3 regions of the Pseudogulbenkiania sp. FW507-F1 genome follow, and region 1 is predicted to be linked to each of the others. Evidence: predicted binding sites of a transcription regulator. Region 1 holds the regulator's gene; each other region holds the start of a gene.
The links. The regulator sigma-54, encoded in region 1, starts transcription at its own class of promoters, with help from an activator protein. The targets are predictions, from matches to a motif close to CTGGCACGCTTCATGCTT.

Region 1 (5,203 bases):
CGCGCTGGACGCCGGAGACGCGCGCGCTCGACCCGAACAAGCCCGAATTCGTCGCCGAGCACTTCACCGCCCTGCGCTACGACACCACCGGCAAGGTACAAGACCAGCTCAGCGCCCAGCGCATGTGGCAGTACCCGGGCAAAGACGACCTGTTCTTCGACGCCCCCACGCTGCAGGTCTTCGCCGCCGGCGTGCTGCAGTACGACGTGCGCGGCCAGACCGGTCGTTACAACAACAAGACCCGCCAGGCCTTCTTCGACCGCCAGGTGACGCTGTTCAAGCCGGCCGACGCGCAGCGCCCGGAAACCCGCGTCGACACCTCGGTGATGTACGTCGACCTCGACAAGCGTCTGGCCCGCTCCGCGGCCCCGGTCACCATCCATTACGGCACGTCGGTAGCCCGTTCGGTCGGCTTCACCTACGACCAGCGCGCCGGCCTGCTGAAACTGCTCTCGAATGCAAGGGTCGTCTATGCGAAATAAATTCACCCTGACGCTGGCCGTGCTGGCCGGACTGTGCAGCGCCACGGCCGCTCTGGCGGAAAAAGCCGACCAGAGCAAACCAATCGAAATCAACGCCAACAGCGGCACCCTCGACCAGCTCAAAGGCCACACCGTGTGGGAAGGCAACGTCGTGGTGACGCAGGGCACGCTGCGCGTCAACGCCGACCGCGTCGTCGTCACCCGCGACGACAAGGGCAACCAGACGGTGCAGGCCACCGGCAAGGTGGTCACCTTCCGCCAGAAAATGGACGGCAAGGACGAATACATCGAAGGCCAGGCCAGCCGCCTCGACTACACCGGCATCACCAACACCGCCGTGCTCACCGGCAACGCCCGCGTCAAGCGCGGCGAAGACCTGGTGATCGGCGACGTCATCACCTACAACACCCAGAGCCAGACCTACCAGGTCAAGGGCGGCGCCGCCACCGGTCCCAACAAGGGCCGCATCACCGTCATCCTGCAACCGCAAACCACCGGACAGCAGCCATGAACGCCAGCGTACTGAACGTCACCGGGCTGAAGAAGCGCTTCAAGAAGCGCACCGTGGTCAAGGACGTCTCGCTCAACATTGAAAGCGGCGAGGTGATCGGCCTCCTGGGGCCCAACGGCGCCGGCAAGACCACCAGCTTCTACATGATCGTCGGCCTGGTCAGCGCCGACGACGGCCGCATCCAGCTCGACCAGCAGGACATCACCCACTTCCCGATGCATCAGCGCGCCCGCCTCGGGCTGGGCTACCTGCCGCAGGAAGCATCGATCTTCCGCAAGATGACCGTGGACGAAAACGTCCGCGCCATCCTCGAGATCGCCGGCCTCAAGGGCGAGGAGCTGGAACAGGAACTGACGCTGCTGCTGGACGACCTCAACATCGCCCACCTCCGGGAAAGCAACGCGCTGGCCCTGTCCGGCGGCGAGCGCCGCCGCGTCGAGATCGCCCGCGTGCTGGCCACCCGCCCGCGCTTCATCCTGCTCGACGAACCTTTCGCCGGGGTCGACCCGATCGCCGTGATCGACATCCAGAAGATCATCTCCTTCCTCAAGGAGCGCGGCATCGGCGTACTGATCACCGACCACAACGTGCGCGAAACGCTGCGCATCTGCGACCGCGCCTACATCATCAGCGACGGCGCCGTGCTGGCCTCCGGCAAACCGCAGGCCCTCGTCGACAATGAAAAAGTTCGCCAGGTCTACCTGGGCGAACATTTCCACCTGTAACCGCCATGAAGCAGTCGCTACAGCTCAAGGTCTCGCAGCAGCTCACGCTGACCCCGCAACTGCAGCAGTCGATCCGGCTGCTGCAACTGTCCACCGTCGACCTGCAAACCGAAGTCGAGCGCTTCCTGCAGGACAACCCGCTGCTGGAACGGGGCGACGAGCCCGTCGCCGACAGCGCCCCGGCCGAGACCGCTGGCGGCGAGGCCGAGCCCGAACGCCAGGAACCGGAACGCGAGGACAACAGCAGCGGCGAACTCACCGACTGGGGCAGCGGCAGCCGGCGCGGTGAAGACGGCGACGATTACGACCCGATGGCTAACGTGCCGCGCCCGGTCACGCTGCGCGAACACCTGCTGGCGCAGCTGGGCGAAATCGCCCTGCCCGAGCGCGACTGCGCCATCGTGCAGCTCTTGATCGAGGAACTGGACGAAGACGGCTACCTCACGATCGACCTGCAGGAACTGGCCGCCTCGCTGCCGCTGGAACTGGGCATCGAGGAAGACGAACTGGCGTTCGGTTTGAAACTGCTGCAGCAGTTCGAACCGCAGGGGGTCGGCGCCCGCTCGCTGTCCGAATCGCTGGCGCTGCAGCTGGCCCAGTTGCCCGACAGCACCCTGGGCAAGGCCCTGGCGCATGCCATCGTCCGCGAGCACCTGACCCTGCTCGGCAATCGCGACTACACCCGGCTCAAGCGTCTCTTCGACGTCAGCGACGCCGAACTGAAGCAGGCCCAGGCCCTGATCGCCCGCCTCAACCCGCGCCCGGCCTCCGGTTTCGGCGTCGACGACACCCGCTACATCATCCCGGATATCGCCGTGCGCCGCGTCAAGGGGCGCTGGCGCGCCGAGCTCAACAACGCCGCCGTGCCGCGCCTGCGCGTCAACCAGATGTACGCCCAGATGCTCAGCGAAAACCGCGGCGGCGGCGGTGAAATGAGCTCGCGTCTACAGGAGGCAAAATGGCTGGTGAAGAATATTCAGCAACGATTTGACACTATCCTGAAAGTGGCGGAATCTATAGTCGAAAGACAGCAAGCGTTCTTTGAACACGGTGAAGTAGCCATGCGTCCACTCATCCTGCGCGACATTGCGGATGAGCTGGAACTGCACGAATCCACGGTCTCCCGTGTGACGACGCAGAAATACCTGCTGTGCCCGCGCGGCTTGTTCGAGCTGAAGTATTTCTTCGGCAGCGCACTGGAAACGGACAGCGGCGGCGAGTGCTCGGCCACCGCCATCAAGGCGCACATCCGCCAGATGATCGACGCCGAAAACCGCGCCAAACCCCTCTCCGACAGCGCCCTGGCCGACGAGCTCGCGAAACAGGGCATACAGGTTGCAAGACGCACCGTAGCGAAGTATCGTGAAGCCATGCAGATTCCACCGGTCAATCTGCGCAAGGTCCTCTGACCTTGGATTGAATCATCAGCATGCCCGGCAGCATCCGCCGGGCAGCCAACACAAGAAGGAGTAAGGTATGAACCTCAAAGTAACCGGTCTCCACCTCGACGTTACCCAACCGCTGCGTGATTACATCGAAAGCAAGCTCGAACGCATTACCCGTCATGTCGACCACGTGATCGACGTGGCGGTGACCCTGTCCGTGGACAAGCTGGTCCAGAAGGCCGAGGTCAACGTCCATCTCTCCGGCAAAGACATCCACGTCGAAGCCACCGAGTCGGACATGTACGCCGCCATCGACCTCCTGATGGACAAGCTGGATCGACAGGTTCTCAAGCACAAGGAAAAGCTGAGCGAACACCGGGCCATTCCGACACCGGCCCCGGCACCAGAAGCCACACTCTAAGCCCTTGATTGATAAAGCGGGAACCATCAGGTTCCCGCTTTGCTTTGCACAGTCCTTTCTCTGTCACACCAAAGCAACTAGAATCGTCGGGTTTTTGGCAGCTCTCAACAGACCCCTATGAGCCTGATCGGCAAAATCCTAACTCGGGACAACGTCCTGCTCGACCTCGACGTGGCCAGCAAGAAGCGCGTCTTCGAGCAGGTAGGCCTCCTGATCGAGAACACCCGCGGCATCGCGCGCAGTGAAGTGTTCGAGTGCCTGTTCGCCCGCGAGAAGCTCGGTTCCACCGGGCTCGGGCAAGGTGTGGCCATTCCGCACGGCCGCGCCCGTGGTCTGAAAGAGGCGGCCGGCGTACTGATCCGCCTCAAATCGGCGATTCCCTTCGACGCCCCGGACGGCAAGCCGGTACAGATCCTGTTCGTGCTGCTGGTGCCGGAACAGGCCACCGACCTGCACCTGCAGGTGCTGTCGGAACTGGCCCAACTTTTCTCCAGCCGGCCGCTGCGCGAAAAACTGCTCGCCGCCCAGAATGCCGACGAGCTCTACACCCTGCTGACCGAATGGTCTCCCAATGCCTAGCATAAGCGTTCGCAAGCTCTACCACGACAACCAGCACAAACTGAACCTGAGCTGGGTTGCCGGGACCGGCGGAGCCGACAACCTGATCGGCAACGACGAGCAGCGTCCGCTGCTGGCGCTGGTGGGCCACCTCAACTTCATCCACCCCAACCGGGTGCAGGTGCTGGGCCTGGCCGAAGTCGAGTACCTCGACCGCCTGGAACAGTCGGCCGCCAAGACCGCGCTCGACCAGCTGTTCCACAAAAGCATGTCGGTGGTGATGGTGGCCAACGGCCAGCCGGTGCCCAAGCTGCTGCGCGACTACTGCCACACCCACAACGTGCCGCTGATGACCACGCCGCTGGAGAGCCCCTACCTGATGGATGTGCTGCGCATCTATCTGGCGCGCGCGCTGGCGGTCTCGACCGTGCTGCACGGAGTGTTCCTCGACGTGCTGGAAATCGGCGTGCTGATCATGGGCGATTCGGCCATGGGCAAGAGCGAACTGGCGCTGGAACTGATTTCGCGCGGTCACGGCCTGGTGGCCGACGACGCCGTGGAACTCTACCGCATCGGGCCGGAAACCCTGGAAGGGCGCTGCCCGCCGCTGTTGCGCGACTTCCTCGAAGTACGCGGCCTGGGCATCCTGAACATCCGCACCATCTTCGGCGAAACCGCGGTGCGGCCGAAGAAGGTGCTCAAGCTGATCATCCACCTGGTCAAGGCCAACGACCAGGCGATGCAGGCGCTCGACCGCCTCAACATCCAGTCGGAGACGCAGGACATCATCGGCGTCATGGTGCGCAAGGTGGTGCTGCCGGTCGCCGCCGGCCGCAACCTGGCGGTACTGGTTGAAGCCGCCGTGCGAAACTATATTCTTCAATTACGCGGTATCGACAGCACCCGCGAGTTCATCGAACGGCATACCAACTTCCTCAGGGAACAAGAGCATGCGCCTGATACTGATTAGCGGCCTGTCCGGCTCGGGTAAATCGGTGGCGTTGCGTGCCCTGGAAGACGCCGGCTACTACTGTGTCGACAACCTCCCGGCCACCATGTTGCGCGAGGCGGTCGCGATCTACGCCACCTACGGCTACGAGCGCATCGCCATCAGCGTCGAT
Region 2 (5,203 bases), on a different contig from region 1:
CCATCAAGCGGCCGATGAGTCTGGCTGGAGAAGGCTGGCACGCCTGGGGCACGATCAGGCGTCTGGGCCCGCTGCTGGGCGTGCTGGGCGGCGTCATTCCCAGCAAACGCCTGCGGGGCATGCTGCTGGGCGGCGTCCGGGTCTTGCTGCTATGGCGGGTTGCCCGCCGGCTCTGGGCTCGCCTGTGAGCGCGCCGGGGCTGGCGTTATAATCGGCGCCATGACGCTACTGAGCTCGCCCCCTCTTCCCCCCAATACCCTCCACCACCTGGCCGCGCTGGGCATCTCCAGCCGCGAGGCCTTGCGCGCCCAGGGAGTGGTGCATACCTTTCTGTTGTTGAAGGCAGCCGGCCATACCGTGACGCAGCGCCTGCTGTTCGCGCTGGAAGCGGCGGCGCGCGGCGTGCATTGGCAGGAACTCGACGACGATGATCGTGCCCAATTGACATGGGCGCTGCACCATCACGCCCCGGTGCGCCTGCCGCCGCCGGCCGAAGAAGCACAGCATTTCATGGCCGAGGCAATGAGGTTGGCCGAAGCCGCCGCAGCTGAAGGCGAGGTGCCGGTGGGGGCGGTGGTGGTGAAGGAAGGCCGCGTCATCGGCCGTGGCTTCAACCGCCCGGTGACGAGCCACGACCCGTCCGCCCACGCCGAGATGGTGGCCTTGCGCGAGGCCGCCGCGACGCTCGGGAATTACCGCCTGAGCGGCTGTGATCTGTACGTGACGCTGGAGCCCTGCCCGATGTGCGGCGGGGCGATCCTGCATAGCCGGCTCGACCGGGTGATCTACGGCGCGGCCGATCCCAAGATCGGTGCCGCCGGCAGCGTGCTGAACCTGTTTGGAGAGCGTGCCCTGAATCACCAGACGGCGCTGTTTAGCGGGATAGAAGCAGAGGCCTGCGGCCGGTTGCTGAGCGAGTTTTTCCGGCAGCGCCGTGCTGCTGGCCGAGCATGAAGGGAACGATGAAGATTCGTGTTTCAATCGCCGAACAGGCGCTGACGCTGCGGGACGACGACGGCCGCGTACTGCGCCGCTACCCGGTATCCACCGCCGCGTTGGGGGCGGGCGAGCGTAGCGGCAGCTACCAGACGCCGCGCGGGCGCCACATCGTGCGCGCCAAGATCGGCGCCGGCATGCCCGCCGGTTCGGTGTTCAAGGCGCGCCGCTGGACCGGTGAAATCTGCAGTGCCGAGGCGTACGCCGCCCAGCCCGAGCGTGACTGGATCCTGAGCCGCATCCTGTGGCTGTCCGGGCTCGAACCGGGGCGCAACCGACTGGGCCCGGTCGACACCATGCGCCGCTACATCTACCTGCACGGCACGCCGGACCAGGTCGAATTGGGCCGCCCCGGCTCGCACGGCTGCGTGCGCATGCGCAACAGCGACATCATCGAGCTGTTCGAGCTGGTGCCGTGCGGTACCGAAGTGGAGATCGTCGAGCATGAACCGGCTTAAGCTGGTGCTGGCCACCGGGCTGGCACTGGCGTCGGCCTTGCTGTACGCGGCCGAGGGTGAGAACACCCCGCCGCCACCCGCCGCGGCTGGCTTCATCCTGGCGCAGCAAACTACCGGTCCCCTGCTGCCCACGCATCCCAACCCGCAGCAGTACGGCAAGCCGTGGATCGTGGTCGGGGTGAAATCGCAGTCGCTGACCTTCTACGACGGCTGGGGACTGATGCAACACCGCTATAGCGTGTCCACCGCCCGCAATGGCGTCGGCGAGCTGGCCAACAGTTTCATGACGCCGCGCGGCTGGCACCGGGTATGCGAGAAGATCGGCGACGGCGCCGAGGAAAACACCATCATCTTCCGGCGCCAGGTCACGCCGTGGAAGTACACCCCGGCGCTGCACGCGCAATACCCCGAGAAGGACTGGATCCTGACGCGCATCCTGTGGCTGTGCGGCATGGAGCCGGGCAAGAATCAGGGTGGCGACGTCGACAGTTACGACCGCGCCATCTACATCCACGGCGCCGGCGAGCACGTCGCGTTCGGCACCCCGACTTCGCTCGGCTGCGTACGCATGCGCAACCCCGACGTCATCGAACTGTTCCAGCAGGCCGAACTCGGCACCGACGTGCTGATCGACGAAAACGGCTGACCCCCTGCTCCCACCGGCCCAGGTTGGCCGAAGCCCTTTTTCCCCGCACCGCACCACGGTGGCTCGCTGAACGACCCGAATCCCATTCGCGGTGCCGCATGACGCTGTTCTGGTGCATGTGCTCCGCCGGCTCCCGCCGGATTCCCCCTCCGTCATGGCACGTGGCTTGCTAAGTCCTGTTCAGGGCCATGCCATCTCTCCAGCTGGCCCGCCCGAAAAACATCAAGACAAGGGAGATTCCCATGCACGCCCTAACCCTGCCCCATTCGTCCCACTACGATGAAATGCTGCTCTCCAGCGGCGCGGTCCGCCCCCACTACCAGGGCTTTGCCGAATGGCTGCAGGCCCAGACCCCGGAAGCGCTGTCGCGCAAGCGCGAGGAGGCCAACCAGCGCTTTCACCGGGTCGGCATCACCTTCTCGGTGTACGGCGACGAGTCCGGCGCCGAGCGCCTGATCCCGTTCGATACCATCCCGCGCATCGTGCCCGCGGCCGAATGGCGCGCGCTGGAGGCCGGCATGCGTCAGCGGGTGAAGGCGCTCAACGCTTTCCTGCACGACATCTACCACGACCACGCCATCGTCAAGGCCGGCATCATCCCGGCCGAGCAGGTGTTCACCAACGCCCAGTACCAGCCGGCTATGCAGGGCATTGATCTGCCCGACCAGATCTACGCCCACATCACCGGGGTCGACATCATCCGCCACGCCGACGGCCAGTACTACGTACTGGAAGACAACCTGCGCGTGCCGTCCGGCGTGTCCTACATGCTGGAAAACCGCAAGATGATGATGCGGCTGTTCCCCGAGCTGTTCGCCCGCCACGCCGTGGGCGTGGTCGACCAGTACCCGGCGCTGCTGTTGTCGACGCTGCGCCAGGCCAGCCGGATCGACAACCCCACCGTGGTGGTACTCACCCCCGGCCATTACAACAGCGCCTACTTCGAGCACGCCTTCCTCGCGCAGCAGATGGGGGTGGAGCTAGTGGAGGGGCGCGACCTGTTCGTGCGCGACGACCACGTCTACATGCGCACCACCGCCGGCCACAAGCAGGTAGACGTGATCTACCGCCGCATCGACGACGCCTTCCTCGATCCGCTGGCGTTCCGCCCCGACTCCATGCTCGGCGTGCCCGGCCTGCTCTCGGCCTACCGCCAGGGCAACGTGATCCTGGCCAACGCCATCGGCACCGGCGTGGCGGACGACAAGTCGATCTATCCCTACGTGCCGGAGATGATCCGCTTCTACCTGGGCGAAGAACCGCTGCTCAACAACGTGCCGACCTGGCAGTGCCGCAAGCAGGAGGATCTGCAGTACGTGCTGGAACACCTCGACGAGCTGGTGGTGAAGGAAGTCCACGGCGCCGGCGGCTACGGCATGCTGATCGGCCCGGTGGCGAGCGAAGCGGAAAAGCAGCTGTTCCGCGACAAGCTCGCGGCCGACCCGGCCGGCTACATCGCCCAGCCGACGCTGTGCCTGTCGTCGTGCCCGACCTTCGTCGAAGCCGGCATCGCGCCGCGCCACCTCGACCTGCGGCCGTTCGTGCTGTCGAGCGGCAAGGACATCACCATGGTGCCCGGCGGCCTGACGCGGGTGGCGCTGAAGGCCGGCTCGCTGGTGGTCAACTCGTCGCAGGGCGGCGGTACCAAGGACACCTGGGTTTTGGAGGACTTAATCATGATGCTATCGCGTACTGCCGACCACCTGTTCTGGATGGGCCGTTACATGGAACGGGCGGAAAACCTCGCCCGCCTGCTCGAAGTCAGCCATGCCATCTCGCTGATGCCGCGCTCGCACAACGGCGGCGCCGAGATCAGCGCGCCGCTGGCGCTGACCGGGAGGCTGGACGATTTCCAGAGCCGCCACGATGGCACCGAGCCTGCCCAGGTGCTGCACTACATGGCCTACGATCTCGGCAACCCGGCGTCGATCCTGTCGGCGCTGCGCAGCGCGCGCGAAAACGCCCACGCGGTGCGCGGCAAGATCAGCTCGGACATGTGGATGTCGCTCAACGCCAGCTGGCTGGAAGGCCGCAAGTTGGCCGAACAGGGCGAGGATTTCCAGTGGTTCTTCGACTGGGTCAAGGAGCGCGCCCACCTGTTCCGCGGCGCCACCTACAGCACCATGCGCCGCAGCGATGCCTTCTACTTCCTGCGTCTGGGGACCTTCCTTGAGCGCGCCGACAACACCGCGCGCCTGCTCGACGTGAAGAGCCACCTGTTGCCCGACCAGCAGAGTGCCGACAGCACCGACTACTACACCTGGAGCACGCTGCTGCGCGGGCTGGGGGCGTTCGAGGCCTACCACGAGACCTACCGCGACACGCTCAACGGCAAGCGCGTGTTCGACCTGCTGCTGCTGCGCGAGGACATGCCGAGAAGCTTGCGCGCCTGCTTCGACGAAATCCGCCAGGCGCTGGCGCAGATCCAGGGCGACAACGGACGCCCGGCGCGGCGCCTGGCCACCGAGCTCAACGCCGCGCTGGAGTTCACGGCGATGGACGAGGTGTTCGACGAGGGGATGCACCCGTTCCTGCGCCGCATGCTGGGCGAGATCAACCGGCTGGGCGAGTCGATCCAGCGGGCCTACCTGGAGGCGGCGTGATGAAGCTCGCCATCCGCCACTGCACGCTGTACCAGTACGCCGAGCCGGCCTCGCGCAGCACCCAGTACCTGCGCCTCACTCCGCGCTCCAGCCGCCATCAGCAGGTGCTGAGCTGGCGCCTGACGCTGCCGGGGCCGGCCAGCCAGAGCGTCGACGCCTTCGGCAACATCACCCACCTGATGACGCTGGAAGCGCCGCACGACAGCATCGAGCTGGTGGCGGAAGGGGTGGTCGAAACCGGCCCCGACGGCTGGGACGACGATGCCTGCCGTCTCGATCCGCGCGTGTTTCTTCGGCCAACCCCGCTCACCAGTGCCGACGCCGCGATCGATGAACTGGCACGCCAGGCCAAGCCCGGGGGCAAGGCCGCCAAGCGCCTCGCGGCGCTGGCGGAGACGGTGCTGGCACGGATGCCCTACACCGCCGGGGTGACCGACGCCACCACCACGGCCGCCGCCGCGCTGGCCCTGGGGGCCGGGGTGTGTCAGGACCACACCCAG
Region 3 (5,203 bases), on a different contig from region 1:
TGCCACACAAGGCCCATGACAAAAAGCTGACGTACGGCAACGTGGTCATCACGGCGCAGGGTAAGCCGCGGGCCTGAACCCTCGCCCGAAGCCGTCCAGCGGTTTCGGGCTACAATGGCCGAATCCACCACGAAAGGACAAAGGCATGCTGAAAATCTGGGGACGGCTCAACTCGCTCAACGTCAAGAAGGTGGTGTGGTGCGCGGCCGAACTGGGGCTGCCGTTCGAGCGCATCGACGCCGGCGGCCCGTTCGGCGGGCTCGACACGCCGGAATTCCTGGCGCGCAACCCGAACGGGACCATTCCGCTGATCGACGACGACGGCTTCACCCTGTGGGAATCGAACGCCATCGTGCGCTATCTGGCCGCCAAGTACGGCCACGGCAGCCTGTATCCGGACGATCTGCAGCAGCGCGCCGACGCCGACCGCTGGATGGACTGGCAGGCCACGGTGTTCAACCCGGCCCTGGTGCCGGCGATCTACAACCTGCTGCGCGTGGCCCCGGAGCAGCGCAGCCAGGACGCGATCGACACCGCGCGCGTGAAGGTCGACCGGTTGGCCGGCCTGCTCGAGCAGCAGCTGGCCGGGCGCACCTGGCTGAGCGGCGAGCGCTTCACCATGGCCGACATCGTGCTCGGCTGCAGCGTGCACACCTGGCTCAACCTGCCGCTGGAGCGCACGCCACGCCCGGAACTGGAACGCTGGTACGCCGCCTTGCGTGCGCGCCCCGCCAGCACCGAGGCGCTGCAACTCCCTCTATCCTGAGGCGTGTCGATACCTTTTCCCCTGCTTCCCCGGCCGGCACGTCTCGCTATTGCAGACGGCGTGCGGCGCATTCCCGGGCCTGTACGGGCAATCTTCGGCCAACCTTTTGCCGCGCCGGGCCGGCTTCCCGCCAATAAAAAACAGCAGCCCGCGGGCTGCTGTTTGTGACCGGGCGAAGAGCCGCTCAGTAGGTGTAGAACATCTGCTGGATCTTCTTGGTGTCGTTGGTCTTGGTCATGGCCAGCATCAGCAGGATACGGGCCTTCTGCGCGTTCAGCGTGTCGGATACGACGAAGTCTTCCTTGTCGTCGTTGACTTCGCCGTTGCGGGCGACGATGCCGGAACCCACGCGCGAGCTGCGTACCACGATGACGCCTTTCTGGCGGGCTTCGCGGAAGGCCGGCAGCATCTGAGCGGCCATGCTGCCGTCACCCACGCCGGCCTGGACGATGCCCTTGGCGCCAGCGGCGACGTCGGCGTCCAGCGCCACGCGGTTCATGTTGGCGTAGCCGTAGACGATGTCGACCTGCGGCAGCTTGTCGAGCTTGCTGACGTCGAACTCGGTCTCGGCGGTGTGCTTGCGTACCGGCAGACGGTAGAAGTGCGGCTTGTTGTCCTGCATGTAGCCCAGGAAGCCCAGTTCCGGCGTCTTGAAGGTGTCGGCGGTGGAAGTGTTGGTCTTGGTGACATCGCGGCCGGCGTTGATCTGGTCGTTCAGCGTCACCAGCACGCCCTTGCCGACGGCTTCCTTGCTACCGGCCAGCAGCACGGCGTTGTACAGGTTGATCGGGCCGTCGGCGCTGATCGCGGTGGACGGGCGCATGGAGCCGACGATCACCACCGGCTTCTTGCTCTTCACCGTCAGGTCGAGGAAGTAGGCGGTTTCTTCGATGGTGTCGGTGCCGTGGGTGATCACCACGCCGTCGACGTCCTTCTGCGCCAGCAGTTCGTTGACGCGCTTGGCAAGCTTCAACCACACCTCATTGGTCATGCTTTCGCTGGCGATCTGAACCACCTGTTCGCCGCGCACGTTGGCGGCCTTCTTCAGTTCCGGCACGCTTTCGATCATCTTGTCGACACCGACCTTGGCGGCGGTGTAGCCGATGGTGGTGGTGGTGGAAGCACCGGTGCCGGCGATGGTGCCGCCGGTGGCCAGGATCACCACGTTGGGCAGCTTGGCCGGAGCGGCGTCTTCGGCATGGGCGAAGGAAAAGACGGCGGAGCAAGCCAGCAGGGCGGCAGCGCGAGCAAAGCGTTTATCGACAAACATGTTCTCTCCTTTGAGGATTCATCGTGGCCAGAGCGTGATTCGCCCCGACCGGTAGAGGCGGGGTCGCCACGGCCGCCTCGATGGCGGCAGGCGGGGCGCCCCCGGCAAGCGGCGCAGGTTCTTGCGACCTGCTGCCATGTTCTAGCCCGGGTCGCTATTGAGCAGGAATCGGGCCAGCCCGCGACCAGACAAACCAAAACCCAACCCATTGATTTTTATCGAACAAATTCCGGCCACTCCAACAAACAGACGGAACACCGTACTTCCCCGGACATTAGCACACGGAAATCCGAACACCACACCCGCACAAGGGCGGCGGCGGCTGGCGGCGGCCCGCTTGGGTTTTGACGACGTTTCTGTGACAATCAGCCCCTCTCGGGCAGGGACGCCACGTGACGCTTGCCTTTGCCCGCCAAAACAAGGCGTTAGCGGCCGCCGTCGCCGCCCGCCACTCACCAGCCATAGCCAGGACCAGAAGCGATGACACACGCCGCCATGCCGCCCGCCACCACGGAGCGCCGACGATGACCACGACAGCAACAGGCCCGAGCCGCCGCGTCGCCATCGTCGGCGGCGGTCCGGCCGGACTGATGGCGGCCGAAGTGCTGAGCCGGCAAGGCGCACAGGTCGACGTCTACGACGCCATGCCCTCGGTCGGGCGCAAGTTCCTGCTGGCCGGCGTCGGCGGCATGAACATCACCCACTCCGAGCCGGCCGAGCCGTTCTTGTCTCGCTACGGCAGCCGCAGCGAGCAGTTGCGGCCCTGGCTGCAGGCCTTCGGCGGTGAGCAACTGCGCGAATGGGTGCACGGGCTGGGCATCGACACCTTCGTCGGCTCGTCCGGGCGGGTGTTTCCCACCGCGATGAAAGCCGCGCCGCTGTTGCGCGCCTGGCTGCAGCGCCTGCGCGAAGCCGGCGTACGTATCCACGTGCGCCACCGCTGGCAGGGCTGGAGCGACGACGGCGCCCTGCTGCTGAGCACGCCGGAAGGCGACAAGAGGGTCCGCGCCGACGCCGTACTGCTGGCACTGGGCGGCGGCAGCTGGGCCAAGCTGGGCTCGGATGGGACGTGGCTGCCAAGGTTGGCCGAACGCGGCGTCGAGGTCAGCCCGCTGGTGCCGTCCAACTGCGGTTTCGACGTCGGCTGGAGCGAGCACTTCCGCAGCCGTTTTGCCGGTGAGCCGCTGAAATCGGTGGTGCTGAGCTTCACCGACGCGGACGGCTGCGAGCAGCACAAGCAGGGTGAGTTCGTCGTCACCGGGGGTGGCGTCGAGGGCAGCCTGATCTACGCCTTTTCCGCCCCTCTGCGCGACGCCATCGCCGCGCACGGCAGCGCCACCATCCACCTCGACCTGGCGCCGGGCAAGGACCTGGCGCGCGTCACCGCGGAGGTGGCGCACCCGCGCGGCTCGCGCTCCCTGTCCAGCCACCTGCAAAGCCGCGTCGGGCTGAAGGGCGTGAAGATGGGCTTGCTGCGCGAGTGCCTGGGCAAGGACACCATGAACGATCCGCAGCGACTGGCGGCGGCGATCAAGGCGCTGCCGGTCAAGCTCATCGCGCCGCGCCCGCTCGACGAGGCCATCAGCAGCGGCGGCGGCGTCACCTTTGCCGCGCTCGACGAGCGCCTGATGCTGCGCCAACTGCCCGGCGTGTTCTGCGCCGGCGAGATGCTGGACTGGGAAGCCCCGACCGGCGGCTACCTGCTCACCGCCTGCTTCGCCAGCGGCCGCGCCGCCGGATTGGGGGTGTGGGAGTGGCTGCAGACGCGCCGGCCCACCTGAGAACGAAGGAAACGCCATGCTCTATCTCTACGCCCCGCAGGATGCCGAACAGCTGACGCCGCTGCTGCGCCAGGCGCTGCCCGATATCGACCTGGCGGTGTGGCCGCAGGAGGTCGACGACGCGGCCGTGCGCTACGCCGTGGTGTGGAATCCGCCGGAAGGGTTTTTCGCCCGCTTTCCCCGGCTCGAGGCGGTGTTCGCGCTCGGCGCCGGGGTGGACCGCCTGCTCGCCCGTGCCGACCTGCCGGCGACGCTACCGGTGATCCGCCTGACCGACGCCGGCATGGCGCAGCAGATGGCGGAGTACGCGCTGTACGGCGTGCTGCGCTACCAGCGCCAGTTCGACGTCTACCAGCGGCAGCAGGCCGAGCGCCGCTGGCAGCCGCAACGGCCCCGGCTGGCGCACGAGGCCCGCGTCAGTGTGCTGGGCCTGGGCGCCATCGGTGCGGTAGTCGCCACCACCCTGGCCGGGCGGGGCTACACCGTGTCCGGCTGGAGCCGCAGCCCGCGCCAGCTGCCCGGCGTCGCCTGCCGGCACGGCAGCGCGGCGCTGGACACGCTGCTGGCCGAGACCGACGTGCTGGTGAGCCTGCTGCCGTCCACCCCGGAAACGCGCGGCCTGCTCGACCATGAGCGGCTGGCCCGGCTGCCCCATGGCGCGGCACTGATCAACGCCGGCCGCGGCGACCAACTCGACCAGGAGGCCCTGCTCGCTCTGCTCGACGCCGGCCAGCTGCGCTTTGCCCAGCTCGACGTGTTCGCCAGCGAGCCGCTGGCCCCGGAGCACCCGCTGTGGACACACCCGAACGTGACCGTCACCCCGCACATTGCCGCCATCACCCTGCCCGGCCCGGCGGTAGCGCAGATCGCCGCCAGCCTGCGGGCACTACGAAGCGGGGCAAGGCCGGAAGGGTGGGTCGACCGGCAACGGGCCTATTGAGCGGACAGAAAAAAACCCGGCAGCGAAAGACTCGCGCCGGGTCCGGAGACCGGAAACAAGAGGAGGAGAAAAACTCAGTTCGTTGCAGCCGGCAGCGGTGCCAGGCGACGCAGCCGCAGCGCGATGCCGAGGCACAACAGCAGGCCGCCCGTCAGCGCCAGCACCACCCCGCCCCAGCCACCCGAGCTCCACATCAGGCCCGAGGCCGAGCCCAGGCCGCTGCCGCCCAGGTAGTAGCAGCTCAGGTAGAGCGCCGAGGCCAGACCGCGCGCCCGGCTGGCGCGGCGGCCGATCCAGCTGCTCGCCACCGAGTGCGCGCCGAAGAAACCGAAGGTGAACACCGCGATGCCCGGCACCACCAGCCACAGCGTGCCGGCCAGCGTCAGCGTCAGCCCGGCCAGCATCAGGCTCACCATGACCCACAACACGTTGCGCCGCCCCAGACG

Region 2: AC3WG5_RS09980 (circularly permuted type 2 ATP-grasp protein) is a predicted target of sigma-54. The motif match lies at 2,255-2,272, and genes of this name have one in related genera.
Region 3: AC3WG5_RS02295 (type II asparaginase) is a predicted target of sigma-54. The motif match lies at 2,196-2,213, and genes of this name have one in related genera.

The regions. Positions count from the first base shown of each region.
Region 1 is NZ_JBYSWM010000020.1:8,095-13,297, forward strand. Features, by position in the region: gene lptC (LPS export ABC transporter periplasmic protein LptC) at 1-482, shown strand, start outside; gene lptA (lipopolysaccharide transport periplasmic protein LptA) at 472-993, shown strand; gene lptB (LPS export ABC transporter ATP-binding protein) at 990-1,718, shown strand; gene AC3WG5_RS13455 (RNA polymerase factor sigma-54) at 1,724-3,127, shown strand; gene hpf (ribosome hibernation-promoting factor, HPF/YfiA family) at 3,195-3,524, shown strand; gene ptsN (PTS IIA-like nitrogen regulatory protein PtsN) at 3,642-4,103, shown strand; gene hprK (HPr(Ser) kinase/phosphatase) at 4,096-5,052, shown strand; gene rapZ (RNase adapter RapZ) at 5,033-5,203, shown strand, end outside.
Region 2 is NZ_JBYSWM010000012.1:79,298-84,500, forward strand. Features, by position in the region: gene AC3WG5_RS09960 (hypothetical protein) at 1-188, shown strand, start outside; gene tadA (tRNA adenosine(34) deaminase TadA) at 220-954, shown strand; gene AC3WG5_RS09970 (L,D-transpeptidase family protein) at 963-1,454, shown strand; gene AC3WG5_RS09975 (L,D-transpeptidase family protein) at 1,441-2,100, shown strand; gene AC3WG5_RS09980 (circularly permuted type 2 ATP-grasp protein) at 2,343-4,703, shown strand; gene AC3WG5_RS09985 (transglutaminase family protein) at 4,703-5,203, shown strand, end outside.
Region 3 is NZ_JBYSWM010000002.1:164,537-169,739, forward strand. Features, by position in the region: gene AC3WG5_RS02290 (glutathione S-transferase family protein) at 146-766, shown strand; gene AC3WG5_RS02295 (type II asparaginase) at 951-2,036, opposite strand; gene AC3WG5_RS02300 (TIGR03862 family flavoprotein) at 2,561-3,817, shown strand; gene AC3WG5_RS02305 (2-hydroxyacid dehydrogenase) at 3,834-4,757, shown strand; gene AC3WG5_RS02310 (MFS transporter) at 4,832-5,203, opposite strand, start outside.